Regions from separate parts of the Kocuria sp. KH4 genome, predicted to be linked through region 3. Evidence: riboswitches for the same ligand, from Rfam matches in the RefSeq annotation. Region 3 holds a riboswitch; each other region holds the start of a gene.
What was found. Region 3 has a riboswitch for cyclic di-AMP ahead of ACWCOM_RS09350 (C40 family peptidase). Riboswitches for the same ligand answer to the same signal wherever they lie in the genome.

Region 1: another riboswitch for cyclic di-AMP. It lies ahead of ACWCOM_RS11925 (C40 family peptidase); the one in region 3 lies ahead of ACWCOM_RS09350 (C40 family peptidase).
Region 2: another riboswitch for cyclic di-AMP. It lies ahead of ACWCOM_RS03815 (NlpC/P60 family protein); the one in region 3 lies ahead of ACWCOM_RS09350 (C40 family peptidase).
Region 4: another riboswitch for cyclic di-AMP. It lies ahead of ACWCOM_RS12030 (C40 family peptidase); the one in region 3 lies ahead of ACWCOM_RS09350 (C40 family peptidase).

The regions. Positions count from the first base shown of each region.
Region 1 covers NZ_JBSJYX010000015.1:53,022-59,964, reverse strand. The annotation lists gene ACWCOM_RS11945 (cytochrome c oxidase assembly protein) at 1-804, opposite strand, end outside; gene ACWCOM_RS11940 (DsbA family protein) at 809-1,492, opposite strand; gene ACWCOM_RS11935 (cation diffusion facilitator family transporter) at 1,541-2,455, opposite strand; gene ACWCOM_RS11930 (ArsR/SmtB family transcription factor) at 2,452-2,820, opposite strand; gene ACWCOM_RS11925 (C40 family peptidase) at 3,261-3,887, opposite strand; cyclic di-AMP (ydaO/yuaA leader) riboswitch at 3,893-4,083, opposite strand; gene ACWCOM_RS11920 (hypothetical protein) at 4,264-4,581, shown strand; gene ACWCOM_RS11915 (cation transporter) at 4,636-5,355, opposite strand; gene ACWCOM_RS11910 (ArsR/SmtB family transcription factor) at 5,352-5,684, opposite strand; gene ACWCOM_RS11905 (methyltransferase family protein) at 5,861-6,502, shown strand; gene ACWCOM_RS11900 (hypothetical protein) at 6,642-6,943, shown strand, end outside.
Region 2 covers NZ_JBSJYX010000003.1:84,333-91,275, forward strand. The annotation lists gene ACWCOM_RS03795 (hypothetical protein) at 415-615, opposite strand; gene ACWCOM_RS03800 (helix-turn-helix domain-containing protein) at 839-1,789, opposite strand; gene ACWCOM_RS03805 (2-hydroxyacid dehydrogenase) at 1,921-2,919, opposite strand; gene ACWCOM_RS03810 (pyridoxal phosphate-dependent aminotransferase) at 2,916-4,115, opposite strand; gene ACWCOM_RS03815 (NlpC/P60 family protein) at 4,305-4,805, opposite strand; cyclic di-AMP (ydaO/yuaA leader) riboswitch at 4,811-4,998, opposite strand; gene ACWCOM_RS03820 (alpha/beta fold hydrolase) at 5,476-6,411, opposite strand; gene ACWCOM_RS03825 (peptidase) at 6,563-6,943, opposite strand, start outside.
Region 3 covers NZ_JBSJYX010000010.1:49,245-56,187, forward strand. The annotation lists gene ACWCOM_RS09325 (cold-shock protein) at 1-357, shown strand, start outside; gene ACWCOM_RS09330 (DUF3027 domain-containing protein) at 416-964, shown strand; gene ACWCOM_RS09335 (MFS transporter) at 1,018-2,253, shown strand; gene serC (phosphoserine transaminase) at 2,250-3,392, opposite strand; gene ACWCOM_RS09345 (metal-dependent transcriptional regulator) at 3,615-4,304, shown strand; cyclic di-AMP (ydaO/yuaA leader) riboswitch at 4,593-4,783, shown strand; gene ACWCOM_RS09350 (C40 family peptidase) at 4,789-5,454, shown strand; gene ACWCOM_RS09355 (C40 family peptidase) at 5,756-6,664, shown strand; gene ACWCOM_RS09360 (hypothetical protein) at 6,833-6,943, shown strand, end outside.
Region 4 covers NZ_JBSJYX010000015.1:76,114-83,056, reverse strand. The annotation lists gene ACWCOM_RS12055 (copper-translocating P-type ATPase) at 1-1,100, shown strand, start outside; gene ACWCOM_RS12050 (DUF305 domain-containing protein) at 1,144-1,824, shown strand; gene ACWCOM_RS12045 (DUF305 domain-containing protein) at 2,009-2,701, opposite strand; gene ACWCOM_RS12040 (DUF305 domain-containing protein) at 2,981-3,490, opposite strand; gene ACWCOM_RS12035 (four-helix bundle copper-binding protein) at 3,667-4,077, opposite strand; cyclic di-AMP (ydaO/yuaA leader) riboswitch at 4,675-4,868, shown strand; gene ACWCOM_RS12030 (C40 family peptidase) at 4,874-5,536, shown strand; gene ACWCOM_RS12025 (response regulator) at 6,787-6,943, shown strand, end outside.

The DNA of each region.
Region 1 (6,943 bases), on a different contig from region 3:
AAAACGCACCAGCACACGGTGCGTGGACTGCTGACCGGCGTGCCGGGTGGTCAGCAGCGGGGTGAGCAGGGCGAGCACGATGATCCCGCCGGTCCAGATCCCGGCCCCCAGCAGGTGCAGGGCCAAGGCGTTGACGGCCCCGTTGTGGTCATCGACCCCGGCCACGTGCCCCAGCTGGGACAACGGCACGACGGCGGCCAGGGCCACCACGGTGGTGGCGGCCACCAGTTGCGGGGAGCGAGCGAGCACCGCCAGGGTAGTGGTGAGGGCGGCCATCACCGCGGTCACCGCCCACGCCTGACCGGGAATCAGGCGCGTCACGTAGTAACCCAGTTGCCCGGTGAATTCGGGCGAGCCCGAGACGGGGGTCCCGATGGTGTCGGCGTAGCTGAGCACGATGATCGCCACCGCGGCCAGGGTCCACACTGCGGCTGCGGCCGCGGTCACCGTCATGGCCCGGGCGAAGGCCGGGTGCTCAACCCTGGGCCTGCCTGCGCCGGTGGCCGGGATGGACCGGGGCACCACGGTGGTGGCGAAGACCAGCCCGGCCCAGGTGATGGACATGGCCAGATGGTGCACGGTCGTGGCCGTCGGCAACCCCCAGCGCACCAGGATCCCGGGATCGAGTACGTCCCGGGCCCTAGTGGCCCCGGAGGAGCCCAGGGCGAGCCACAGCACCGCGAGGCTCACCAGTCCGACGCCGATAACAGCAGCGGGGACGGCACCCCGGCGCCGCCCCGTCTCTGGCGGAGCCGGGGTCGACGAGACGGGCGGTGGGGTCGTGGTGCGCGATGGAGTGGCCATCGGGTCAGTCTGTGGCTGCGGTCTCGACAGCAGCCCGGAAGTCTTCCAGGGTCTCGGGGTTGAGCACTTCTCCGTCGAGGTAGAACGTCGGGGTCCCGGCCACGCCCAGGGCTTCACCGTCAGCGACATCGAGCTTGACCCGCTCTTCGGTGGCCGGGTCGGCCACCGCGGCGTCGAAAGCGGCCATGTCCAGGCCGAGGTCCTCGGCGAAGCCGCGGAAGAGCGCGCTCTGGTCCTCGGCGGACTCTCCCCAGTCGGCCTGGGTCTCGAACATGCGCTGGTACATCGCCTCGTATTGTCCCTGCTGAGCGGCGGCCTCCACGGCCACCGCGGCGTTGACGGAGTTGCGGTGGCCCGGCAGCGGGAAATACCGGTGCACGAATGTCACGGTGTCGGCGTACTCGTCCCGCAGCTCCTCGATGAAGGGGTAGGCGGCCCGGCAGGCTTCACACTCGTAGTCCAAAAACTCCACCAGCACCGCTTGCTCATTCGGAGCCTTCGAGAGTACCCGACTGTTCTCTCGCACGAGTTGCCCGGCGTCCTCGGGTACTTCCGGGGTGGAATTGGCACGGGCCACCAGGATGGGAATGGCCACGGCGGCCACGACGGCGACCAGCAGGATCCACACGATGATCTTGGCCCTGGAGGGTTTGCGCTGGGAGGTGGGCGTGCTGGCGGTGGTGCTCACAAGGGGTTTCCGTTCTGTGCTTAGGGTCCGGGGTGAGTGGAGTGGCGACTAGTGATGAAAGGTCTCGTCCTGGCGGTGGGAGGCCGGTTCGATCTGGAAGGTGGAGTGCTCGATAGCCACGTGGAAATCACGGGCCACACAGGTCTGCAGGTCTTTGAGCACGACCCCGGCGTGTTCGGCGGTCAGGCAGCCGTCGTGGACGGTGACGTGGGCTGAGAGCACCGGGGTGTCGGAGTCGATGCGTGAGGCGTGCAGGTCGTGCACACCGACCACGTGCGGCAGGGCCTCCAGGCGGGTGCGCACCTCCTCCAAGTCCAGTCCCTTTGGGGTGGTCTCCATCAGCACTTCGACGGTGTCGCGCAACAAGATCAGCGCCCGGGGCACGATCAGGGCGGCAATGAGCAGGGACACGAGCGCATCCGCCTGGGTCCACCCGGTGGTGGCGATGACGATCGCGGAGACGATCACCGCCACCGAGCCCAGCGCGTCATTGGCGACCTCCAGGAAGGCGGCCTTCATGTTCAGGTTCTCTCCCCGCCCCGAGGCCAGGATGACCAACCCGATGATGTTGCCGACCAACCCGATCACCCCGAACCAGAGCATGGCCGAGGACTCGACTTCCGGGGGCTCCAGCAGCCGGCGCACCCCTTCGACGGCCACGAACCCGCCCACGGCCAGCAGTACGGATGCTTGTGCGGCTGCGGCCACGATTTCGGCGCGCTTGTAGCCCCAGGTGCGCTTGTCCGTGGCCGGCTTCAGCGCCAGGGTCGCGGCGATGAAAGCGATCAGCAATCCGGCCGAGTCGGTGAACATGTGCCCGGCATCGGCCAGCAGCGCCAGACTGCCCGAGATCACAGCACCGATGATCTCGGCGACCATGATTGTGGCGGTGATGAGGAAGACCACCGCCAGCTTGCCCCGCCGCCCGGTGGCGGCATGGGCGTGGTGGTGTTCCCCGCTCATGCCGGGACCTCCTGGACGGTGGCGTCATCAGCAAGGTCCTCGGCGGTGCACTCAGGGGTGCCGCACCGGCACACCGCCTCGACGGTGAGGATGGTGCCCAGCAGGTCCTCCAGGGCATGAGCCAGCTTCGGGTCCGAGAGCTCATAGCGCACATTGCGCCCGATCGGCACGCCCACGACCAACCCGCAGTCACGCAAGCAGGCCAGATGATTGGACAGGATCTGGCGACTCACCCCGATCCGAGCCGCCAGCTCCGAGGGCACCGCCGGGCCCTGCTGCAGCTGCAAGAGCACCGCGGCCCGAGTGGGATCGGCCAGTGCTTTGCCGAACCGGGACATCACCTCGACCGGGGACAAGATCCTCATGCCATAACCGTACAGCAGAATCTGTATCAAACGGGATGAGGGTCGAACGAGGCCCGGGCAACGTCCAGCTTGCGTTCCTACGGTATGGGCGGACGGGGATGCCGTCCGCCACTGCGGCATCCCCGTTCCCCGATCCCGCACCGCGCCCCCGGCGGGTCGTCCTGCCGCAGCGTCGCCCCTGCGTGGCAGGAGGGGGCCAATCCAGTTCGGCGGGAGTGCAGGCGTGGCCGCGGGTGCCCTATGGGTCGGCCGGCAAGGTCGCCTCCTGCCCCATCCGTTGGCCACCGACTCACGCCGCGGCAGGACCGTGACGCTGCTGTTCGTGGCTCCGACCACTGGCGCGGGGTACCTTGAAAGGCTTTCAGGTGTTGGTGCTTTCGAGGCACCCCGCACTGGGGGAATGGCTTCAGAAGGCGTGGCCACCGGCGTTGTGGCGAGACTCAGCGGTAGGTGTAGTACCCGTCGAGGGCCATGGCGTTGACGGAGTGAACGAAGGTCCCCTGGGTGGGGTTCAGCGCCGAGATCATCTTGCCGCCGCCGATGTAGATGCCGATGTGGTTGCCGCCGTTCTGGGACACCAGGTCACCAGGCTGCGGAGTGGTGGTCGGCGTGGCGGCGGCGATCTGCTGGAAGCTCGTGCGGGGCAGGTCGATGCCGTTCTGGGCGTAGACCCACTGGGTGAAGCCGGAGCAATCCCACGCGCCGAACGAGGTTCCACCCCAGACGTAGCCGCCCCCCACGCCCTGCTGGGCGGTGCCGACGATCCCGCCGGCGGCCGGGGTAATCGCGGTCGTGGTGGTGGACTGCGGGCTCACGGAAGAGGCAGCCTGAACGGTCGGGGCCTGCGCAGCGGGGGCCTGATAGGTGTAGGAGGCCAGGTCGGCCATCGCGGAGGCCGGAGCCGCATAGGAAGTTCCACTGGCGGCGGGGATCTCGGCGTAGGCCTGGGCCGGGGCGATGGAGCCGACGATCGCAGCACCGGCCGCGGCGGCGATCGTGGTGTTGCGCACGGCGTTCGAGGCGGTCTCGGCGCGGTGGCGGGCAGTGCTGCGCTTGAAAATAGCCATGGGTGTGTTCCTCCCTTTGCCTACGAGGTGAGCTGTCGGATTCGGGTGGGAGACACCCGGCCGCGGAGCGCACGCGCTCCGAACGACTTAACCCCAAGGCCCCGGATCACCGGGACCGGAAATGGTTCCCCCGCTTCTGCCAAGCAGTTTCTGTGCATGGGCCCCGGGCACCGGCAGAATTCGGCGATGTGCACGAGGGCGCCGACAGGATCAGCGGTCGGCACGCACCGAAGAGTACAAGATGATCACGAAACAATCACAGTCGGATTCGAGAATGTATAGAGATCATGAAGAAAAAGATCAAGATTTGATAAATCCCTAGAGTTTTATCGAATTTCTTCTGTGAATTTCCTGGAAATTATGGGAGGGCCTGAGGATGCGCGTACTCAGTGGTGCTCCTAGCATCGCCACGGGTTCGCCGGGCACACATCGCCCGGCGCCGCCAGGTCTGCTGGCTCTAGGCTTCGCCGTCCTGATCCTGCTCGGGCCCACCCTGGGTTACTTCACCCTGCACCAGGCCGCGGACGCCCTGGCTCTGTCGGCCCTGGTGGTGACCGGTGGGGCGATGATCAGCATGGTGGCCGGAGAAATGCCCACCGAAGCCCCAATCGGACTACCGGTGCGTAGGGCCCGCTTCTGCTCATCGGAGGATTGCGCGCTGTCCGCCCCGATTCCCGCCTACCCGGGCATCTGAGAAGCCGCACGCACCGGCGCCTGTCACGCGGTGCCGGTGCGTGCGGGCTGAATTTCAGTGGGCGCAGCAGGTGCATGTGGCCCCGCATCCGCCACAGCCGTCGCTGTCACGTGTGCTGTCTTCGGCAGTGAGGACCGAGATCGGGGCGCAGCAGGCATCCCCGCGCCAAGCTTCCAGCCCTTCCTTCACGGCCACGGCGGCGATCACCAGGGCAGCCAGCGGATCGGCCCAGGACCAGCCCAGGGTGCTGTTGAGCACCAGGCCCACCAGGAGCACGGCCGAGAGGTAGGTGCACAGCAAGGTCTGCTTCGAGTCGGCCACCGCCGAAGCCGAGCCCAGTTCCCGGCCGGTGCGGCGTTCGAACCAGGACAGGAACGGCATGATCACCAGGCTCACGGCCGCCAGCACGATCCCCACCGGGGAGTGCTCGGGTTCGGCGGCCCCGGCCAGGGTGCGGATCGCGTCGATGGTGACGAAGGTGGCCAGCCCGAAGAAGGAGAGGGCGATCACCCGCATGGCCATCTTCTCCCGGCGGTGCGGGTCGGGGGCGGCGAACTGCCAGGCCACCGCGGCCGCCGAGAGGACCTCGACGATGGAGTCCAGGCCGAACCCGATCAGTGCCGAGGAGGACGCAATGCGCCCGGCGGTGATCGCGATGATCGCCTCGAGCACGTTGTAGGTGATGGTGCCGGCCACGATCCAGCGCACCCGCCGGTGCAGCACCGCTCGGCGGGCATCGGTGACGGGCTTAGGACCCAGGGTCAGAGAGGTCATGCGCAGGTGCATCCTTCCGGGGAGCAGCAGGTCGGGTCCACGGTGACCACCAGCTCCAGCAGGTCCCCCAGGGCCTCGCCCAGGCGGGGATCGGCCAGGGAGTACCAGGTGCTACGCCCTTCCGGGGTAGAGGCCACCAGCCCGCAGCCACGCAGGCAGGCCAGCTGATTGGACATCACCTGCTTGGAGACACCAAGGGATTGAGCCAGCTCCGAGGGCCGGGCCGGTCCTTCGCGCAGGGCCAGCAGGACCTGGGTGCGCGTCGCATCCGAGAGGGCATTACCCAGCCGGGACAGGGCCGAGGCATGTGTGAGGGTCACCGTGCTCATGCCCCAAAGGTACACGAACCTATGTACTGTCAGTGTCATGGCTCCACGGGGCGTTACCGGCTCACCGGCACGGTTGGGCCCCAGGCCGTTGTTGAGTTCGCCAGTGCCGCCCTGGCCGGCACCGCTCCTGAAAGCTGGAAGGCCTGGACGGGCCCGTCCAATCGAGGAGGACGACGATGATGACTGACTTGGCCCCGGCCCTCGCGCTGGGCCTGTACCTGACCGGTCTGGTGGCCGCGTTCGGGGTGCGGTCCTGGATCCACCGGGCCCGCACCGGCTCCACTGGTTTCCAGGGCATCAGCGGGGCACCGGGGACGGCGGAGTGGTGGGGCGGGGTTCTGTTCGCCGTGGCCTTGGTCCTCGGTGCGGCCGGCCCCTCGCTGGCGCTCACCGGCTCCGTGACCGCACCCCGGTTGCCGGAGGTCATCGCGTGGGCTGGGCTGGTCATCACCGTCGTGGGGTTCGTCGGTGTGCTGGTCTCCCAGGCTGGCATGGGCGCTTCCTGGCGGATCGGGGTGGACGCCGCCGAACGCACCGAGCTGGTGACCACCGGAGTTTTCGCGGTGATCCGCAACCCCGTCTTCACCGCGATGCTCACCACCTTGCTGGGACTGACCCTCCTGGTGCCCACCGTGGTGAGTGCAGCAGCGTGGCTGTGCCTGCTGCTGGCCGTCGAACTTCAGGTCCGTCTCGTCGAAGAGCCCTACCTGCTGGCCACCCATCCCCAGGACTACGGCTCCTACGCCGCTGGTGTCGGCCGGTTCCTGCCCGGCCTCGGCCGACTGCAGCGCATTCCCCAAAGCGAGAGGAACTCCTGAAATAGGGCCCCCGGCCTACCGGTGGGGTGTCGAGGACACGGGATCCAAGGCGCGCAGGAAGACGAGGTCCCGGTTGGCGTCGTGTACTGGCGGATGTCGTGGCAACGTTTCTCCAGGGTTGGCTCCTCACTGTGGTGTCATGACCACCTCCGTGACAATCAAGGGCCCGTCCGTCGCACAGCGTCCTCGCAGCCGGTGGCGCTGGATGATGCCGGCGGCCTGTCTGTTGGTTCTCTTTGCGGTGCTCGCCCGTGGGGTGGCCGCCGAGGAGGCACCGAGCACCATGCTGGGAGCCTCCGGCTCTGTGCCTGGTGGACTGGCGCGCATCAATGGTGTGCTGCCCTATGCGCAGGTTGGTCCGCAACCGGGTGAGGTGCCTCCCGAACTCATCGGACCAGTGGCCGAGGGCAGTCACCGTGTGCAGGTCCTGCTGGAGATCAC
Region 2 (6,943 bases), on a different contig from region 3:
GGTGAACTCGCCGCCCTCCGTCAGGGCCCGGAGGTTCTCGCGCAGCAGCCGGGCGGCACCGATGGGCCGGCCGCCGGCACGCTGTCCGATCCGGTCGCCAACGCCTGGACCAGCCGCACGCGGGAGAGCCGGCGGGCCGACTCCTGCAGGGCGTCGGACGGGGTGCCACAGACGACGACCTTCGCGTCGGCGTGCTCCGCCGGCACGGGGCCGCCGCGTCGTAGAGGAAAAGGCCGTCGAGACGTGGGCACCGGGCTCCCTGGGGAAGCGGACGGAGCTCGTGGACGGTGAGCCCGCGTCCACGACCTCGACATCGTCGAGGGCCGAGACCTCCGGCCGGCAAGCGGAGGGCCCCGGCGCGGACCCGCACCGGGGCCCTCATCCTGCCGGGCCGCCACGGTCAACCCCGCTTCCTCACCGCCCCTGTGCAGCGCCCGCACCCGGGGCGGAGTCGCTCAGCACCACCAGGCTGCGCCGCAGCGTGTGCACCCAGCCGTCCCGGTCGAGATCACGCAGCGGCACCCGGTCCTCCGCCGGAATGGCCAGGCGGCCGATCAGCATGTACACCGACAGCACCGCCGCCGCGGCGAGCATCAGGAACAGGTCCGTCATCATGGTGGGCTCCTTGCCTGTGGTGTGCCGGTCCGATCCGGCTCACTCTCACACCGACAAGCCTGGCCGGCCGGACCTCTCCGCACGAGTGGCAGAAATGACGCCTGTCGCTCATTTCCTGCCACTTCGGCGGCATCGTCGCGGCCGCGGCGGCAACGACGCGGTGACGCTCAGGCGGTGGTGCTCAGGCGGTGGTGCTCAGGCGGTGGTGCTCAGGCAGTGGTGCTCAGACGGTGGTCGCGAAGCGGCGGCGGTACTGCTGCGGACTGAGCCGGCGGACCCGGGCGAAGTGGTGGCGCAGCGTGGCCGCGTTGCCGAAGCCCACGTCCGCGGCGATGCGCTCCACCGGCAGGTCCGTCTCCTCGAGCAGCTGCTCGGCCCGGTGCAGGCGCCGCGCGGTGATCCAGGCGTGCGGCGTGGTGCCCGTCTCGTCGCGGAACCGGCGGGCGAAGGTGCGCGGGGACATGGCGGCGCGCCGGGCCAGGGCGTCGACGTCGAGCGGTTCGTCGAGGTGTCCCACGATCCAGCTCAGCAGCGGGTCCAGGGTCTCGGCACGGTGCTCGGGGACCGGCTCCTTGATGAACTGTGCCTGTCCGCCCTGGCGCTGCGGCGGGACGACCATGCGCCGTGCCACGGCGTTGGCGGCCGCCGAGCCGAACTCCTGGCGCCACAGGTGCAGGCAGGCGTCGAGGCCCGCCGCGGTGCCGGCGCTGGTGAGGATGGTGCCGTCCTCGACGTAGAGGACCTCCGGCACCACCTGCGCGGCGGGGAACCGCTCGGCCAGCTCCGCGGTGTGCATCCAGTGGGTGGTGCAGCGGCGGCCGTCGAGCAGGCCTGCCGCCCCCAGCACGAAGGCGCCCGAGCAGATGGACAGAATCCGGGCCCCGCGCTCGTGGGCCGCGTGCAGCGCCTGGACCACCTCTGCCGGGACGTCCCGGTCCCGGGAGATGGCCGGGAGGACCACGAGATCCGCCGCGGCCACCCGGTCGAGCCCGTGCCGCACGGCCACGTCGAAGCCGGCGATCGTGCGGACCGGCCGCCCGTCGGGGCTGCACACGGCGAAGTCCATCACCGGCAGCCCGTCGCGGGAGCGGTCGATCGCCCAGGCCTCGCAGGCCACCCCGAGCTCGAAGGGGGAGACCTCGTGGAACACGATGACGGCCACGTTGCTGATCATGGGCCCATGGTCCCACGACCATGGCAGGGATTCGACGGCACTCCGGAAGATGCCATTCCCGGCAGGACATCGGCGTTTGTTCCGGTGCGGGCACGGGGGCTCCACCCGACGGCGGAGCCCCCGTCAGCGGGTCATCGCGGCCCCGTCCCGACCGACGACCGGCCCTGTCGCACAGCGATCGGTGTGGGCGGCTGCTCCCCGCCCAGCACGGCGAGCACGTTGTCCGCGGCGAGCACCGCCATCGCGGTGCGCGTCTCCACGGTGGCCGAGCCCAGGTGCGGCACCAGCACCACGTTGTCGAGCTCCAGCAGCTCGGGATGCACCTGCGGCTCGTGCTCGAAGACGTCCAGCCCGGCGCCCGCGATCCGGCCCTCGCGCAGCGCCGACGCGAGCGCCGCCTCGTCCACGATCGGTCCGCGCGCGGTGTTGACGAGGTACGCCGAGTCCTTCATCGCCGTCAGCTGCTCGGCGCCGATCAGGTGGCGCGTGGCGGGCCCGTAGGGACAGTGCAGCGACACGACGTCGGAGACGGCCAGCAGCTCGTCGAGCTCGACCCGCCGGGCGCCCAGCTCGGCGGCGATCGCGGGGTCGATCTCGCTGCGCGACTGGTAGACGATCTCCATGCCGAAGGCCTTGGCCCGGCGCGCGGTCGCCTGGCCGATGCCGCCCATGCCGACGACGCCGAGGGTCTTGCCCTGCAGGCTGCTGCCGAGCAGGAAGAACATCCCCCACTTCCAGGACTGCCCGGAACGGATGAGCCGTTCCCCCTCGCCGAGGCGGCGGGTCGCCATGAGGATGAGGCCGAGCGCGATGTCGGCGGTGGCGTCCGTGAGCACCCCGGGGGTGTTGGTGGCCACGACGCCGCGCTCGGCGCAGGCCGGCACGTCGATGTTGTCGTAGCCGACGGCGACGTTCGCCACCACCTGCAGCTGCGGGCCGGCGGCGTCGAGCAGCTCGGCGTCGACGCGCTCGGTGAGCAGGCTCACCACGGCGTCGGCGCCGGCCACGCGCCGCAGGAGCTCCTCCCGGTCGATGGACTCCGGACCCGGCCAGGCGTCGACCTCGTGCTCGGCGCGGAGCTTCTCGATCGCGGCGTCGGGGACCCGTCCCGTGACGACGACCCGGCTCATGCCGCCTCGATCCACTCGCGCAGGCGGCCGAGGCCGACGCGGATGTCGTCGACGCCGATGCCCGAGTAGGCGAGCCGGATGTACTGCCGGTCCTCGCCGGGCTGGCGCCGGCCGAAGTGCTCCCGCGTGCAGAAGGACACGCCGGTCTGCTGCAGGGCCGCCGTGGCGAAGTCGCCGACCTCCCTGCAGCCCATGCGCTCCATGGCGGCGGTGACGTCGGGGAAGAGGTAGAACGTCGAGTGCGGGACGGCCACGTGCATGCCGGGGATGGCGTTCACGATCTCGCAGGCGGCGTCCCGGCGCTCGCGCAGGACGTCGAGCATCTCCTGCACGGGCTCCTGGGGGCCGCGCAGTGCCTCGATGCCGGCCCACTGCACGTAGTGCGTGGTGCACGACTCGTCGTTGGTGTTGAGGGTGCTGAGCACCGTGGCGATCTCGGGCGGCGCGACGGCGCAGCCGAGGCGTGAGCCCGTCATGGCGAACTTCTTGCTGAACGTGTAGAGGATGACGGTGCGCTCGGCCATGCCGGGCAGCGACGCGATCGAGTTCGAGACCCCCTCGTAGCGCGTCTCGAAGTAGGCCTCGTCGGAGAGCACCCAGAGGTTGTGCTCCTGGGCGAGCTGGGCCACGGCCTCGCGCTCGGCCGCCGTCGACTCGGCCGAGATGGGGTTCTGCAGGTCGTTGTAGATGATGGCGACCGTGTTCGGGGTGATCGAGGCGCGCACCTGGTCGAGGTCGATCGCGAAGCCCTCCGGCGTGGGCAGGTAGCGGTAGGGCACGGCCGTGCCGCCGAGGTACTCGATCTGCGACTCGTAGATCGGGAAGCCGGGGTTCGGGTAGAGCACCTCCTGGCCGGGGTTCATGACCGCCTGCAGGAACTTCGTGATGACGGGCTTGCCGCCGGGCATCACGACGATGTTCTCGGGGGTGAGACCGATGCCGCGGCGGGAGCCGATGTCCTCGGCGAGGGCCTCGCGCAGCTGCGGGATGCCGGGGCCGGGGCAGTAGCCCGTGTAGCCGTCGGCGATGGCCCGGTTCATGGCCTCGACGATGTGCGGGGCCGTGGGGATGTTGATGTCGCCGAGGTGGAAGGGGTACACCCGGTTCCCCTGGGCCTTCCACGAGGCCGCGGCCTGGGCGACGCTGAAGGCGGTTTCGGTGCCCAGCCGTTCGAGCCGGTGCGCGAGTTGCCGCATGCTGTTCCACTCCTCATCGAGTCGGCGATCGGTCCACTGCAGGATCCGCACTGAGCATACGACTCATATATCAGTCTGGGAAGAGTGGTTCCCGGATGGATGTCCCCGTCGATCCAGCCGGGGGTGCCCCGCATCCAGAGGTTGTGCCCGTGGTGTGTGGAAGTGCGGTTCCCGCTCACGTGCGTGGGGTCAGCGCACGCGGATGTAGACGGGACCCGAGCCGACGTTGACGGTCTGGATGACCGTCTGGTTGCCGTTCCAGCCGCCGTGGACGGCCTTGCCGCCGCCGATGTACACGGCGATGTGGGCGAAGCCCATGCCGCCGTTGGCGTAGTAGACCAGGTCACCGGGCTGGGCCTGGGCGGCCGAGACCCGGGTGCCGAGGTTCAGGTAGGAGACCGGCCACCCGTGGTGGTTGATCCCGGCCGCGCGCAGGGACTTGGTGACCAGTGAGGTGCAGTCCTGCGCCACGCCGAGCTGGCTTCTGGCGGCGGCGGCGATGGTCGCGGCCTTGCCGGACTGGGACTGGATGCTGAGGAGCTGCTGGGAGGCTGCGGCCGGGGCGGCCTGGGCCGGGGCCACGCTGCCGAGCGCCATGGTGCCGGCGGCGACCGCCAGGGTCGCCGTGCGCCCCAGGGGGAACGAGCGCTGGGCGCGGTGGCGGGGCGTGCGGGAGTGGAAGATGGGCATGAGTGATGTCCTCCCTCTTGCCTGCGAGGTGAGCTGTCGGATGCGGGTGGGAGACACCCGGTCGCAGGGTGGAGGCCCTGGCGACTTAACCCCTAGGTCCCGGGGGGAGGGACCGATTCTGGTTCCCCCGCTTCTGCCGAGTGATGTGTTCAGGGGGGCCCCGGGCACCGGCAGAATTCGGCGATGTGCACGGGGGTGCCGATCAGTGGGGGAATCGGCACGGAGAGAACACTAATCGAAAAGTAACGAGAAAGTCTCGTTTAGATCACGGGCGCGTCTCGGAATCTGTTGCGATTCGGCCGTGGGTCTCCGCGCTCGCGCAGGGCTGCTTGGTGAGGGGTGCCGACGGGGATCCTCTGGGAGACGCATCTCACGACAAAAGTGGGCTTGACCAGGGGCTCTGTTTCACATGCGTCCGCCGGCAAGTCCGCCCCTGCCCTGGGGCGGGGCGTCCGGGGGTGACACGCGCGTTATGGCGCGAGAAACCGCGGGGAATGCTTCGCGGAGCATTAGGCAGCCGGCGTGAGCGGCTCCTTGGTGGGGGCGGAAAGGGCGACCTCTTAGTGGGTCCCAGGGTTCACACGGGAATTCGCTAAAAGAAATTATTGCTTTTGTCATGGCCGCCCGGTGTGGGTCGGTTTTCTTCGCGGACGCTTTCGGCGTGCCGGCCCTACATCCCGTCCTCGTCGACCACGGCGGCGTCGAGCAGGTCGTCCAGGACCCGGTCGAGGCGGGCCACAAGGGAGAGGTGCCCCTCGCGCTCCAGCAGGTGCGCCCGGGCGCCCGGCACGTGCGCGGTGAGCCACTCCCCGTGGGCGACGGGGACGGTGCCGTCCTCCCGGCCGTGCCAGATCCGTACCGGCACGGCGATCTCCTCCACGACGTAGCCCCACGGACAGTCCACCGCCAGGTCGTCGTCGCGCCAACCCACGATGCCCTGGCGCAGGGAGTGCTCGGCCGCGCCCAGTACGTAGTCGGCGAAGTCCCCGGTCATCACCGCCCGGTCCACCGGCGGGAGCATGGCGCGCAGCAGCTCGACGACGTCGCCCCCAGGGGTCGAGGCCGCCGCGGCCATGGCCTGCACCTGCTCCTCGAGGTAGGCCTCGAGTGCCCGGCGACCCTGTCGGACGGCGGTGAACTCGGCCGCGCTGTCCTCGTCCATCCCGGCGACCGGGTCCAGTCCCTCGGCGCGCGGCGGGGCGTAGCCGGCCAGGGAGGCGACCGCGCGGCAGCGGCCGGGCAGCAGTGCTCCGCAGGCCAGGGCGCGGGGGCCGCCGCTGGACCAGCCCACGGCGAGGAACTCCTCGGCGCCCAGCTTGTCCAGGACGCACCGGATGTCGGCCACGGCGCCGGCCACCGTACCGGGGGCCGTCTCCTCCGGGAGCGGGTCCGAGGCGCCGTACCCGGGACGCGAGACGGTGAGCACCTGCAGCCCGCGCTTCGCGGCCGCGCGTTCGAGCGGCCCGAACGGAACCGCCGCGCCGGGCGCGCCGTGGTGGAAGACCACCGGCAGGCCGCCGGGCGGACCGGTGAGCCGGAACTCCAGGCAGCGTCCGTCTGGGGCGGTGACGCTGCGGTTGCCCTGGTCGTCCGTGTGCGCGCTCATGCCTTCCCCGCTTTCCGGTGGCCGCTGCTGGGCTGCTGTGGCGCCTGGTGGCCTCCACGCTAGGACTCGGCAGCGCCCTCGACCAGGGCGGCGGCGATGTGTGACTGGCCCCTAGGAGCCCCGGCATGACGTCATGCTTCGGGTCGAAGCCTCACAGTCTCGGCACGCACGCCCCGGCGCCGAGCTTGGCGAGGCCGGCGCGGTCACCGGGCGCGAAGTCGGTCAGGCCCACGTTGTCCCCGTACATCAGCTGTCCGGGATCATCGACATGGTCCAGGCCGATGACGTGCGCCAGCTCGTGCATGATCACCGCTCGCACCTGCTCCGGCCGCTCCATCGCTGCGGTCAGGGATGGAGCGTCGAGGACCACCTGTCCGGTCACGTAGACGAAGGGACCCTCGTCGACATTCCGTACCGTGCTGCCGCCCAGACCGGCCACGTTCCCGGCCAGATCGGGGTGCTCGCCGGCGTCGGACCAGGCGATGAGGATCGGCGCCCACTGGCGGCCGTAGCGGTCGGGCTGATACGGCTC
Region 3 (6,943 bases):
GATTCCAAGAAGGGCTTCGGCTTCCTGGCCACCGACGACGGCCAGGAGGTGTTCCTGCCCTCCTCGGCGCTGCCCTCCGGCGCCACCACGGTGAAGCCGGGGACGCGCATGGAGTTCGGGGTGGCCCAGGGGCGGCGCGGCGCGCAGGCGCTGTCCGCGCGCATCCTGGACCGGGCGCCGTCGATCGCCAAGAACGTCCGCAAACCGGCCGACGAGATGGCGGTCATCACCGAGGACCTCATCAAGCTCCTGGACGAGATGTCCAACGGCCTGCACCGCGGCCGCTACCCGGACTCCGCGCACGGCCGGAAGATCGCGGCCATCCTGCGCACCGTGGCCGACAACCTGGACGTCTGAGCCGACCGGCCCGGGCCCCGGGCACCCCACCCAGCACCCACCACGAGGGAGACCAGCAGTGACCGAGGAGACCGTCCAGGACGCGCCCGCCGAGGCGGCCGTCGCGCCTCCTGCCCGCCCGGTGCGCCCGGCCCGCCGCCGGGCCCCCAAGCAGGACGCCCTGCTGATCGCCGACGTCGCCGCCGCCCGGGCCGGCGTGGAGCAGATCGCGGAGCCCTGGCAGATCGGCCCCGGTCACCGCGTGCAGGTGGAGGAGGACCGGCTGGTCGTCCACCTCTTCGAGTGCACCCTGCCCGGCTACCGCGGCTGGGACTGGTTCGCCAGCCTCGCCCGGGCGCCGCGCAGCAAGACGGTGACCGTGTGCGAGGTCGGGCTGCTGCCCGGGGCGGACGCCCTGCTGGCCCCCGAGTGGGTGCCCTGGTCCGAGCGGGTGAGCCCCGAGGAGAAGGCCCAGGAGGAGCAGGAGCGCGCCGAGGAGGACGCCGCGGCGGCCCCCGCCGCCCCGGAGGCCGCCGCCGAGGATCCGGCCGGACCCGGCGACGGGGCCGCCGCCGGGTCCGGCGCGCAGGACGGGGCCGTGCCGTCGCCGGACGGCGAACGGCCCTGAGCGCCCCGCGGGGCGGCGTCGCGGCCGCGGACGGGCCCGATCCCGGCCGCGGCGTGTTCCGGTCCCTGCGCTTCCGCAACTACCGCGTCTGGTTCCTGGGCGCCCTGGTGTCCAACATCGGCACGTGGATGCAGCGCACCGCGCAGTCGTGGCTGGTCTTCGACGAGCTCTCGGACCACGACGCCACCGCGATGGGCGTGGTGACCGCCCTGCAGTTCCTGCCCCAGCTCTTCCTGGCGCCCTGGGCCGGGGTGCTCGCCGACCGGATGGACCGGCGCCGCCTGCTGCTGTGCACCCAGACGGCCATGGCCGCGCTCGCGGCGGGGCTCGGCGCGGTCGTGCTGACCGGGGTGGCGAGTCTGGGGCTCGTCTACGCCTTCGCCCTGGCCCTCGGCGTCGCGTCCACCCTGGACGCCCCCGTGCGCCAGACCTTCGTCTCGGAGATGGTCGACGACGAGTACCTCTCCAACGCCGTGGCCCTGAACTCCACCTCGTTCAACGCGGCCCGGATGATCGGTCCCGCCGCCGCGGGCGTGCTCGTGGCCTCGATCGGGTCCGGGTGGGTCTTCCTGCTCAACACGCTGACCTTCGGCGCCATGCTCGCCGCGATCCTCGCCATCCGGGCCGAGGAGCTGCGCGGGATGCCGCGCTCCGGACGGGGGCGCGGGCAGATCCGGGAGGGGCTGGCCTACGTCGGCGGCCGTCCCGACATCGTGGCGGTGCTGGTGACGATCTTCCTCATCGGCACCTTCGGGCTGAACTTCGCCGTGTTCCTGGCCGCCATGGCCGGGCCCGAGTTCGGCCGGGGACCGGAGACCTTCGGGGCGCTCAACTCGGTCCTCGCCGTGGGCACGGTGGCGGGTGCCCTGCTCTCGGCCCGGCGGCGCCGCGCCCGGCTGCGCTACGTCTACGGCGGCAGCGCCGTCTTCGCGCTCAGCTGCCTCGGGGCGGCCACGGCGCCCACCCTGACGGTGTTCGCGCTGTGGCTGGTCCCGTGCGGGCTGTCCTCCCTGACGATCATGACCACCGCCAACGCCTACGTGCAGACGACCACCTCCCCGGTCATGCGCGGGCGGGTGATGAGCCTGTACATGGCCATCTTCATGGGCGGCACCCCGGTCGGGGCGCCTGTGGTCGGGTGGATCACGGACGCCCTCGGGGCGCGGTGGGGGATGGGCGTGGCCGTGGCCGCCGGGCTCGGCGGGGCCCTGGTGGGCGCCCTGTTCTGGCTGCGGCTGCGCGCCCGGGGCTCCGCGGCCGGGGCGGCGTCCCCGGGGACGGCCCCCTAGCGTCCGCCGCCCGCCGCGCGCAGCCGCTCGACGACGTGGTCCACGCAGGCCAGCAGCCGGGCGACGTCGTCGGGCTCGATCGAGACGAAGGTGGCGATCCGCAGCTGGTTGCGCCCCAGCTTGCGGTAGGGCTCCACGTCCACCACGCCGTGGGCGCGCAGCACGGCCGCCACGGCGGCGGCGTCCACGGTGGGGTCGAAGTCCACCGTGGTGATCACCGTGGAGCGGTCCTGCGGGCGGGCCACGAAGGGCGCGGCGAAGGCGGAGTCCTCGGCCCAGGCGTAGACCAGGTCGGAGGACTCCTTCGTGCGGGCCGCCGCCCAGGCCATGCCGCCCCGGCCGTTGAGCCAGCGCAGCTGCTCGTCCAGCATCACCAGCGTGGCCAGCGCCGGGGTGTTGTAGGTCTGGTCCCGGCGCGAGTTCTCCAGGGCCGTGGTCAGCTTGAGGAAGTCGGGGACCCAGCGGCCCGAGGCGCCGATCCGCTCGATCCGCTCGACGGCGGCGGGGGAGAACGCCCCCAGCCACAGCCCGCCGTCGGAGCCGAGGTTCTTCTGCGGGGAGAAGTAGTAGACGTCCGCCGCGGAGAGGTCCGCGGCCATCCCGCCCGCCGCCGAGGTGGCGTCGACCAGCACCAGCGCCTCGTCGGCGATGCCGGCGGGCCGGACCACGGGGGCGGCCACGCCGGTGGAGGTCTCGTTCTGCGGCCACGCGTAGACGTCCACGCCGTCCTCGGCTCGGGGCTCCGGCCGGGTGCCGGGGGCGGACTCGACCACCGAGGAGGCCTCCAGGAACGGCGCGGCGTCCGTGGCCTGGGCGAACTTGGCGCCGAACTCCCCGAACACCAGGTGCTGGGCCCTGGCCTCGACCAGCCCGAAGACGGCGGCGTCCCAGAAGGCGGTGGCCCCGCCGACGCCGAGCAGGACCTCGTGGCCCTCGGGGAGCGCGAGGAACTGCGCCAGGCCCTCGCGCACGGAGCGCACGAGCCCCCGGACCGGCGCCTGCCGGTGGGAGGTCCCGAGCAGCCCCGCCCCGGCCCGGGCGACGGCGTCGACCTGCTCCGGGCGGACCCGGGAGGGCCCCGCGCCGAACCGGCCGTCGGCGGGGAGCAGGTGCTGGGGGATGGTGACGTGTGCGGACAACGGGTGCTCCCTCGTGACGGACGTGCGGCAGGCGGCGGGCGGGGCGGCGGAGCCGGGGCGTGCGCGGCCGGGCCCCGGCCCATTCTGCCCCACCCGGGGCCGGTCCCCGCCGCCGGGGCGCGGCCCCCTCCGCGGCGGGGGCGCGCGGACTAAGCTCGTGCGGGAGGACAGGACCGGGCGGGATCCCCGGGGACGGACGGCCGGACGAAGGATGACTGAGGCATGAGCGATCTGATCGACACCACGGAGATGTACCTGCGGACCGTGCTCGAGCTCGAGGAGGAGGGCATCACGCCCATGCGGGCGCGCATCGTCGAGCGCCTCGACCACTCCGGGCCGACCGTCTCGCAGACGGTGTCCCGGATGGAGCGCGACGGACTGCTGACGGTGGGACCCGACCGCTCCCTGGTGCTCACCGAGCTGGGCCGCGAACGGGCGGTGCAGGTGATGCGCAAGCACCGTCTGGCGGAGCGGCTGCTGGCCGACGTCATCGGGCTGGACCTGGCGCAGGTCCACGACGAGGCGTGCCGCTGGGAGCACGTGATGAGCGAGCAGGTCGAGCGGCGGCTGGTGGACCTGCTGCACAGCCCCCGCTACTCCCCGTACGGCACACCGATCCCCGGCCTGGCCGCACTGGGCGTCGGGGACAGCCCGTCGGCGGCGGGGCACCCCTCCCTGCTCGACGCCGCCCGGGCCGATCCGGAGGGGACCCACACCGTGGCGCTGCTGCCGGAGGTCGTGCAGGCCGATTCCGCGCTGCTGGGCGTGCTGAGCGACGTGGGCGTGCTGACCGGGGCCGTGGTCCGGGCGCGCGTGGAGGGCCAGCGGGTGCGCATCGAGGTCGCCCGCACCGGCCGGTCCGCGGAGATCGACCTGCGCACGGCCGGGGCCATCCGAGTCCTCGCCGCCTGAGCGACCCCGCCGCCCTTGTGGGGACGTTCACAAGGCACTTTCGGCCAGTTCGGCCGGGCCGGGCCCCGTCCACGGTGAACGCCCTGGTCAGCGGGCGACCCCGAGGTCTCCGGACCCTCGCTCCACCGTTCGCCGGCCGGTCGCACTGATAGCCGGAAGCGACACAATCCGCGGATTTCGGGGCGTCTCGCGATGCAATTCCGTGACCCTCCGTGATCAAAACGTGACACTTCCGTAACCGGTCATGTATTGTTCAACGCGTGCCGATCACTGGTCGGATCGGCACCCTCGTGCACATCGCCGAATTCTGCCGGTGCCCGGGGCCCATGCACAGAAACTGCTTGGCAGAAGCGGGGGAACCATTTCCGGTCCCGGTGATCCGGGGCCTTGGGGTTAAGTCGTTCAGAGCGCACGCGCTCTGCGGCCGGGTGACTCCCACCCGAATCCGACAGCTCACCTCGTAGGCAAAGGGAGGAACACACCCATGGCTATTTTCAAGCAGAGCACTGCCCGCCACCGCGCCGAGACCGCCTCGCACGCCGTGCGCAACACCACGATCGCCGCCGCCGCCGGTGCCGCGATCGTCGGCTCCATCGCCCCGGCCCAGGCCTACGCCGAGATCCCCGCGTCCTCCGGCGCCGCCTACTCGGCCCCCGCCTCGGCCGCCGCCTCGCTGGCCTCCTACACCTACCAGGCGCCCGTCGCCGCGCAGCCCGCGGCCCCGGCCTACCAGGCCCCGGCCCCCGCCCCGCAGCCGGCGGTCTCCACCGCGAGCGTGACCCCGCAGTCCAACGCCACGACCGAGATCCCCGCGGCCGCCGGCGGCATCGTGGGCACCGCCCACCAGGGCATCGGCTCCGCCTACGTCTACGGCGGCACCTCCTTCGGCGCCTGGGACTGCTCCGGCTTCACCCAGTGGGTCTTCGCCCAGAACGGCATCGACCTGCCCCGCACCACCTGGGCCCAGTTCGCCGCCGGCACCCCCGTGACCACCCCCCAGCCCGGCGACCTCGTCTCCCAGAACGGCGGCGGCCACGTGGGCATCTACATCGGCGGCGGCAAGATGATCTCGGCGCTGAACCCGGCGCAGGGCACGCAGATCCACTCCGTCAACGCCATGCAGCTCGACGGCTACTACCGGATCGGCTGATCCGGCCCGTCCCCCGCGGCGACCCCAGGGTCGCCGCGGGGGACACCCGGTCCGTCCCGGACCACCGCGACCCGCGCTCCCGGGTCCGCCGCACCCCCTCCGCCTCCCCGGGCCCGGTGCGCACCGCCCCCTGGGCACCCCATCCTCTGTCTTCCCGCCGTGCGCGGCCCTCCGGATCCGGACGGCGCCGCGCTGCCGGAGATCGGATCACCCCGCGTGCCCTCGCGCGGGGTGATCCGTGCTGTCACCGCAGTCTCCCGGCAGGTCCGCCCGGCCCTCCAGAAAGCCTGCTGAATCCCCCATGACTCGTGACCTGACCTCCACCACCGGCGTCCGCTCCCTCCTCTCCGGCCGGGCCCGCACCGTGGCCGCCGTCGCCGCCTTCTCCGGCCTGGCCCTGGCCACCACCGTCTCCGCGCAGGAGGCCCCGGCCCAGGAGGCCGCCGCCGACGCCCCGCTGTCCGCCGTGGCCGCCGCGACCCCCTCCGCCGCCCCGACCGTCTCCCTCGAGCCGGCCGCCCACGTGGTGAAGGCCCACCAGCCGTCCGAGCACCGGGCGGAGCGGAAGGCGGCGCCGAGGACGGCGGAGCCGCAGGTCCGTCCGGCCGACCAGCAGCAGGCGGCCGCGCCGGCCGCCCAGCCGGTCGTCGCCCCGGCCCCGCAGCCGGCCGCCCCCGCCGTCCAGGCGGCCCCCGCCGCGGCCCCCGTGGCCCAGCCGGCGCCGAAGCCGGTGGCCGCCCCCAAGCCGGTGGTCGCCCCGAAGCCTGCTCCGGCACCGCAGCCCGTCGTGCAGGCGGCCCCGAAGCCCGCGGCCGCTCCGAAGCCCGTCGTGCAGGCGGCCCCGGCGGCCGAGCGCACCGTCACCCCGCAGAGCTCCGCCTCCGGCAAGGGCGCCACCATCTCCTCGGCCGCCCTGGGCCAGCTCGGCGTCGGCCAGGACTGCACGGCCCTGGTCAGCAACGCCCTGCGCGCCGCCGGGATCAACCACCACGGCTGGCCCGCCTCCTACCTGAGCCTCGGCACGCAGGTCTCCGCCGGCCAGGCCAAGCCCGGCGACCTCGTCTACTACGCGGACGGCGGCATGGGCATGGCCCACATCGGCATCTACATCGGCGGCGGCAAGGCCGTGCACGGCGGCTGGAACGGCGGCACCACGGTCATCGACAGCGTCAACGTGGGCTCCGGCCCGGTCTACGTCCGCGTGCGCTGAGCGCACGCGAGAGCATCGCTGCGGGTGCGCGGGACCTGGTCGGCCAGACAGGTCCCGCGCACCCGTCGTTCGTCCGGGCGCCCGCCCGCCCTCCGGTCCCGGAGCACGCCACCGGCCGGGGCGCCTGCACGCCCCGGCCGGAGCTTCCGGCGCCGATAGACTGGGCCCATGGCCACCGACTTCAGCCGCAACGCCCGCACGAGCCTGGACCGTGAGTACGCCTACATGGCCTACGGCATGATCGGCGGCGCCGTGCCCGGGATCGTGGCCGGCTTCGTG
Region 4 (6,943 bases), on a different contig from region 3:
CTAAGGCCGGGGTGCTGATCAAGAACCGGATGGCGTTGGAGCGGATGCGCACCATCGACGTGGTCCTGTTCGACAAGACCGGCACCCTCACCGAGGGCGCCCACGCTGTCACCGGCGCTGCCGCTGTGCCCGGAACCTCCGAGGGAGAGCTGCTGGCCCTCGCGGCCGCTGCGGAGGCCGACAGCGAGCATCCGGTGGCTCGAGCCATCGTGCGGGCGGCCTCCGCCCACCCCGAAGCTACTCGCCTGGGCCTGCGCGGCACCGACTTCCAATCGGCCACTGGCCGTGGGGTGCGCGCGAGCGTGGATGGCGCCGAGGTGATGGTGGGCGGGCCGAACATGCTGCGCGAACTGGGCCTGTCCACCCCCGCCACGATCGCCGCTGCCACCCGGGAGTGGACCGACCGCGGGGCCGGGGTCCTGCACGTGCTGCGCGAGGGCACAGTCATCGGTGCCCTCGCCCTGGAGGACCAGGTGCGCCCCGAGTCCCGCGCGGCCGTCCGAGCCTTGCAGGACCGCGGGGTGAAGGTCGCCATGATCACCGGTGACGCCCGCCAGGTCGCCGAGGCTGTGGGCGCCGACCTGGGCATCGACGAGGTCTTCGCCGAGGTCCTGCCCCAGGACAAGGACACCAAGGTCACCGAGCTCCAGTCCCGCGGGCTGACCGTGGCGATGGTCGGCGACGGCGTCAACGACGCCCCGGCCCTGGCCCGCGCCGAGGTCGGCATCGCGATCGGCGCCGGCACCGACGTGGCCATGGAGTCCGCCGGGGTGGTCCTGGCCGGCAACGACCCCCGCGCGGTGCTGTCGATGATCGACCTTTCGAGGGCCAGCTACAAAAAGATGCTGCAGAACCTGGCCTGGGCCACCGGCTACAACATCGTCGCTGTGCCCCTGGCCGCCGGCGTCCTGGCGCCCGTCGGGATCGTGCTGTCTCCGGCCGTCGGGGCGGTGCTGATGTCGGTGTCCACCATCGTCGTGGCCCTCAACGCCCAGTTGCTGCGCCGCCTCGACCTGGACCCGGCGCACCTGGCGACCACCGATGCTGAGGACCGGGCTGCTGCCCTATCGAAGCGGCCCGAGACGGCCCCCACCCACTGACTCACCGATTTCCCACCCCTCCATGAAGAAAAGGACTGATCCCATGAAGCGTTCGACCACCCTGACCACTCTGGCCCTGACCTCTGCCCTGGCCCTGGCCGGTTGCGGCACCAGCGGCGAAGAGACCGCCGGTGAGGCACCTGAGGCCACCACATCCGCGGCGGCCGGCGCGGGGAGCACGGACACCGCCACGGCCACCCCTTCCACCTCCGCTCAGGCGGTCACGGAGGAGCACAACGACGCGGACACGATGTTCGCCCAGATGATGATTCCTCACCACGAGCAGGCGGTTCAGATGAGCGAGGTGATGCTCGCCAAGGACGATCTCGATCCGGACGTCGAGGCGTTGGCCAACAAGGTCGTCGCCGCCCAAGGCCCGGAGATCGACCAGCTCCAGACCATGCTCGAGACCTGGGGGGAGCCCACCTCGATGGAGTCCGGCGGCATGGAGGGCATGGACCACGGCTCCGACTCCGGTGCGGGCATGGAGGGCATGATGACCGAGGAGCAGATGCAGGAGCTGGAGGCCGCCGAGGACACCGAGGCCGCCGAAATGTACCTCACCATGATGACCGCCCATCACCGCGGGGCCATCGACATGGCCCAGGAGGAAGTCGCCGAGGGCCAGAATCCTCAGGCCATCGAGATGGCTCAAAAGGTGATTGAGGACCAGGAAGCGGAGATCCAGGAAATGGACCGTCTGCTGCAGCAGATCCAGGGCTAATACCTGCGGGGTCACCCCAACCAGGTCTCCACCGTGCGCCCTGGGCGCACGAGTCGGGGCTGCACCGGCCACGGGCGGGGGCCTCATCCAGATGGATGAGGCCCCCGCCCGTGGCCGGTGGCAACCGGTGGGCCATGAGGTCAGCCTTCCGTGAGGCCAGGGCCTCGGTGGCTGGTCCGAGATCTCAGTCGCGGCCGGCCAGCCAGGTGCGGAAATCGGCGACCTGGGCCTGCTGGGTGGTGATACCAGCGGTGGCGGACACCCGCAGCTGGGCGTGCGGGGCCCGGGACTGCAGTTCCAGGAACTCGATGATCCCGGCCTGGTGGTGCGGGATCATCTTCTGCACGAAGGCGACATCGAAGTCCTCACCGGCCTCCACGGCTGAGAGTTCCTCGACCATCATCTGGGTCTCCTCCTCGAGGATCTTCATCTCCTCCTGGGCTTCGGCTGGGGCCTGTGCCATGGCCTCTTCCGGGGTCAGCCCGTACCACTCCTCCAGCCACCGGGTGAACTGGTCGATCTGGTGCTGCTGGTTGGCGATGATGTTCTCCGCATGAGTCCGGATGTCCGGGCTGACCCCGCGCTCGAGCTCCAGCTGGGACATCTCGATGGCGGCGCGGTGGTGCGGGATGATCTCGGCCAGGAAGGTGATTTCCAGCTCTTCGCCCTCCAGGGTGGCCAGGGTCTCGCCGAACTCGTAGGCCGTCGGCGAGGTCGGGTCCGGCTGCAGCATTTCTGCTTGGGAGTGGGAGGAGACGGGGGTGGCCTCTCCGTGGGCGAAACCCGGGGCGGTCGCTCCGCCCAGCAAGGTGGCAGCGAGGGTGAGGCTGGAGGCGGCTGCGGCGATACGGCGGCCGCGGGTGAGGGTGGGAAGCATGATCAGGTCTCTCTTTCGGTGCGAACAGGCCCGGAGGATGAACCCGGTTCAACCACTAGATGGGCGGCCTCGGGCGGACCGTGGTTGGCCACGGTGGGAGGCACGAACCCGTCTGCAGTGCCGGAGACGGGGGGAGAGGAAACCGGTTGGAGCGCTCGGGCCGGGCGTCCGGCCGAGTTTCCTCTTGCACCGGTGGGAGCCGCTCAGCGGCCTCAACCGGTCAATGGTGCACATCAAGTACCGGCCGCCCGCAGCCCGGGTCGGCCCCCGTTCAGCGGGTCATTCGTAGCGTGTGAGGATGTCTTGCATCTGGGCGATCTCCTCCTGCTGGGTCTCCACGATGGTGGCGCACAGATCTTGGATCTCAGGATCGGTGATGTTCGATTCCTCGCAGACCAGAATGGCCCGGGAGTGGTGCGGGATCATCGATTTCAAGAATCCCTCGTTGCCCACACCGACCTCGGCTCGCCCAAGCAGGAGCGTGGCGATGAACAGGGCGATGAAGCAGATGAGCAAGGCGATGTTGAGCTTGGTGTTCTGGAACATCGACCACATGCCCACGACCATGAGCACGGCCATCGCGGTGACCATGATGAACGCCATGTAGAGGTTGCTGGGATTGAAGTAGAAGTGGTCCCAGGTGCGGATCATCGACATCGTCAACACCCACATCAGCCCGAGGTTGACCAGCAGGATGGCCCCGAAGATCCAGTACATCCGATTCGAGGTGCCGTGGTGGCCGGCCTTGTCCTCATGGCTCTGGTGGCGGGCGCCCGCGTTCGTCCTCATAATCCTCGTTGCTCTGGTGACTTTCTCGTGCATTGGGGACACCACCCGGACGGCAGGTGCGTCATGGCGGTGCCCTGCCTTCTACGGGTCTGGGGCGGCCCGTGGTTCCGATCCCAGCCGGCCACGGACCTTCTCACCGCCCCCGCCGCCCGGGTGATGGGTCAGAAGGGGCCGGCTCAGCCCAGGGAGGCGACCAGCTCGGCGCAAGCCGCCTCACAACGCCGGCAGGCCTCAGCACAAATCCGGCAGTGCTCGTGCATGTCCGCGTGCTGCTCGCACTCATCGGCGCAGGCCTTGCAGGCCATCTGGCAAGCGCGGATCGCATCCAAGGTGATGTTCGCGTCGTAGCCGGTGTGACGTGAGAGCACTCGCCCGGTGGCCTCGCACAGGTCCGCGCAGTCGAGGTTGGTGCGGATGCACTTGGTCAGGTCGGCGACCATGTCCTCGGACAGGCAGGCATCAGCACAGGCGGTGCAGGTCTGGGCGCACTCGAAACACGCCTCGATACAGGCGGCCAGCTTCTCCTTGTCCACCCCACCGAGGTCCTTCGGGTAGGTCTCCAGCATCGCGCTCACGTGATGGGTCATGGCTTGCTCCTTCGTCGGTTCAACGGGAGACGAACCGGCCGGAGCCAGCCCGCCATGCCATCGACAGTAGACTGCCTTTTCCATGTGACGCGACCCAAAACCTTGAAGATTTGATGAAGATACCCACCTCCAATAACACCCAACAACACCCCATCGATTGGTCCTTACCCCGGTAAATCCATTCGAATATGGAGATTTCGTGAAGAAATCCCGCCGCGTGTTTCGGAATGGCACCCCCAGTCCTTCCCAACCTGGGAAGAAGCTCAGTGAATTTCTAAGGAAATCTTGGCGCCACCGCTGGGGATGCTGAGGGCCAGACACGACTCTACGCTCTGGGTCAACGGCGCTCGTGTTCATGGAAGGGCGTTCTTCGACGGCATTACGCCTAGTCAAACAGGCTTTAGCGCGTCGAGTGTCTCGTGGTGCGCCCGATGGGGAGACGAATCCACGGCTTCTGGAACGGGCCTTCCGGGGATGGGCAGCCGACCTTCTCAGTGCCGAATGCAGGAAGCATCCCGGCCGTGATCTAAATGTGACACTTTTGTTATGGGTCGGCTATTGTCCACTGCGTGCCACTGATTGATCCGGTCGGCATCCTCGCGCACATCGCCGAATTCTGCCGGTGCCCGGGGTTCCTGAGAAGACATCGCTTGGCAGAAGCGGGGGAACCATTTTCGGTCCCGGTGATCCAGGGCCTAGGGGTTAAGCCGCCCCGGATGTTCGCGTCCGGGGGCGGCCGGGTGTCTCCCACCCGCATCCGACAGCTCACCTCGTAGGCAAAGGGAGGAGTACACCCATGACTATTTTCAAACGCAGCACTGCCCGCCACCGCGCCGAGACCACCTCGAGTGCCGTGCGCACCACCACGATCGCCGCTGCCGCCGGTGCGGCGCTGATCGGCTCCATCGCCCCGGCCCAGGCCTATGCCGAGGTCCCCGCGGACACCGCCACCGCCTACTCGGCTCCCGCCTCCGCGCTGACGACCTACTCCTCGACGGCCCCCCAGGCCGCCGTTGCCCCGCAGGCCGTCGCCACCGCCTCCCTTCAGGCTTCGAGCGCAGCTGACGAGAACGCGTCGACCACGACGGTGTCCACCCAATCGACGGACAGCACCGAGATCACCGGCGTGTCCGGGATCGTAGGCACCGCGATGCAGGGTGCCGGCACCGGTTACGTCTGGGGTGGGACCGCCTTCGGCGCCTGGGACTGCTCCGGGTTCACGAAGTGGGTCTACGCCCAGAACGGCATCGAGCTGCCCCGTACCAGCTTCCAGCAGATCGCCGCGGCCACCCCCACGACCAACCCGCAGCCTGGGGACCTTGTCTCTCAGAACGGCGGAAACCACATCGGCATCTACATCGGCGGCGGCAAGATGATCTCCGCTCTGAACCCCACCCAGGGCACCTTCGTCCACTCCGTCAACGCCATGCCGGTGGACGGTTACTACACCTACCGCTGACCCGGCCCGCCCTCCACAACGACCGTGAGTCGTCGCGGAGGGCCCCGGTCGCTGCATCCGCTGCTCGAGGACGCCTCCGTCTCTGGCGGTGAGCTTCCCTTTTCTTGCGGACACCACCCTGTTCTTCCATGTACCCGCCGTGCGCTCACCGCACCCGGGTGCAGAACTTCCGGGTGCGCGGTTGCTTGTCGGCCAGACAGGTTCCGCGCACCCGGTTTCCCCGCTTGTGGGCACCTTCGAGTGTCGAGCATTTGACCACCGTCGTGTCGGCGCCCCGGGAGCACCCCAGTGGGGTGGCCTGCGCTCAACCGCGTCGATGTCGACGATGGCCCCATCCCATGTGAATCTGGGGGGATCGGTGATCCTTTGATGCCAGGACCCGGCACAGCCCCAGAGCACCCTCCAACGGGCAACACCTGCAGCTTTGATGACCCCAGAGAAATCGGCCCGTCGTTGAAGGCGAGAAGTACAGGGAAGCGCACCGGGAGGCACCAAAAACTGTTGGGGTGCCGTCGAGGGGCATAACCGCGCCAGTCGCCGTTTTCCCGAGCGAAGTGGGTGAATGACTTAGATCCTCCTGGCTCTCCCGCAGACTGGTCTTCAGGACAGGGCCACCACCCACCAGCGCTGATTCGCGGCCGGGAGCCGCTGGGTAGGCCGTGGAGCTGTTGGATGGTCAGGCTTTCGCCCCTTTCCCGGTTTCGGCCGGTGGGGTCACGGCCGGAGGCTCCCGTGCTGACCGATGTGTGGCGGAAGGAACGACATGTGCACGCAGACGGTGGCAGCGACACCGAGAACCTCCGTCCGCGTGGAAGGTTGCCTGGCCCAGCCCGTGAGGCCGGCTCTGATGCCCTATGGCGGTGACCTGCGACGCTGCTGGCCAGGAGGCGTTGCCCTCACTATGCGGGTGGAGGCCAGCACCTGCGCCTTGGTCGATGCTGCGGCGCTGTCCGCCCTGGCGACCGATGTACTGCCGGGGGCGGGTGGAGCGGATCTGGTGGATCTACGGGTGTCCGCACCCGCACACCGTTGGCAGGACCCCAGGGCTCTCCGTCTCGGACAGCCCGCCACGACCTCCTGGTATCACGCTGTCCCTGCTTCCGGTTATCCACCGTGCCCGCAGAGTGAAAGTCTGGGTTTTTCTGGTGCGGGTGGTGATAATCCCGAGGCTCCGCATCCATGACGTCGTCCGCACCACTCCACGCCTTCTACCGCCCCCACGGCCTCACCCACTGATCAAGGAGCCTTCCATGCCCACGCCCCCGACCGGCCGGATCCTGGTGGTTGACGATGAGACCGACCTGGCGCAGCTCGTGGCGGAATATCTGCGCAAGGCCGGATTGGAGGTCGCCGTGCGCCACGACGGCACCGAGGCCGTGACCGCGGTGCGCGACTTCACCCCGGACG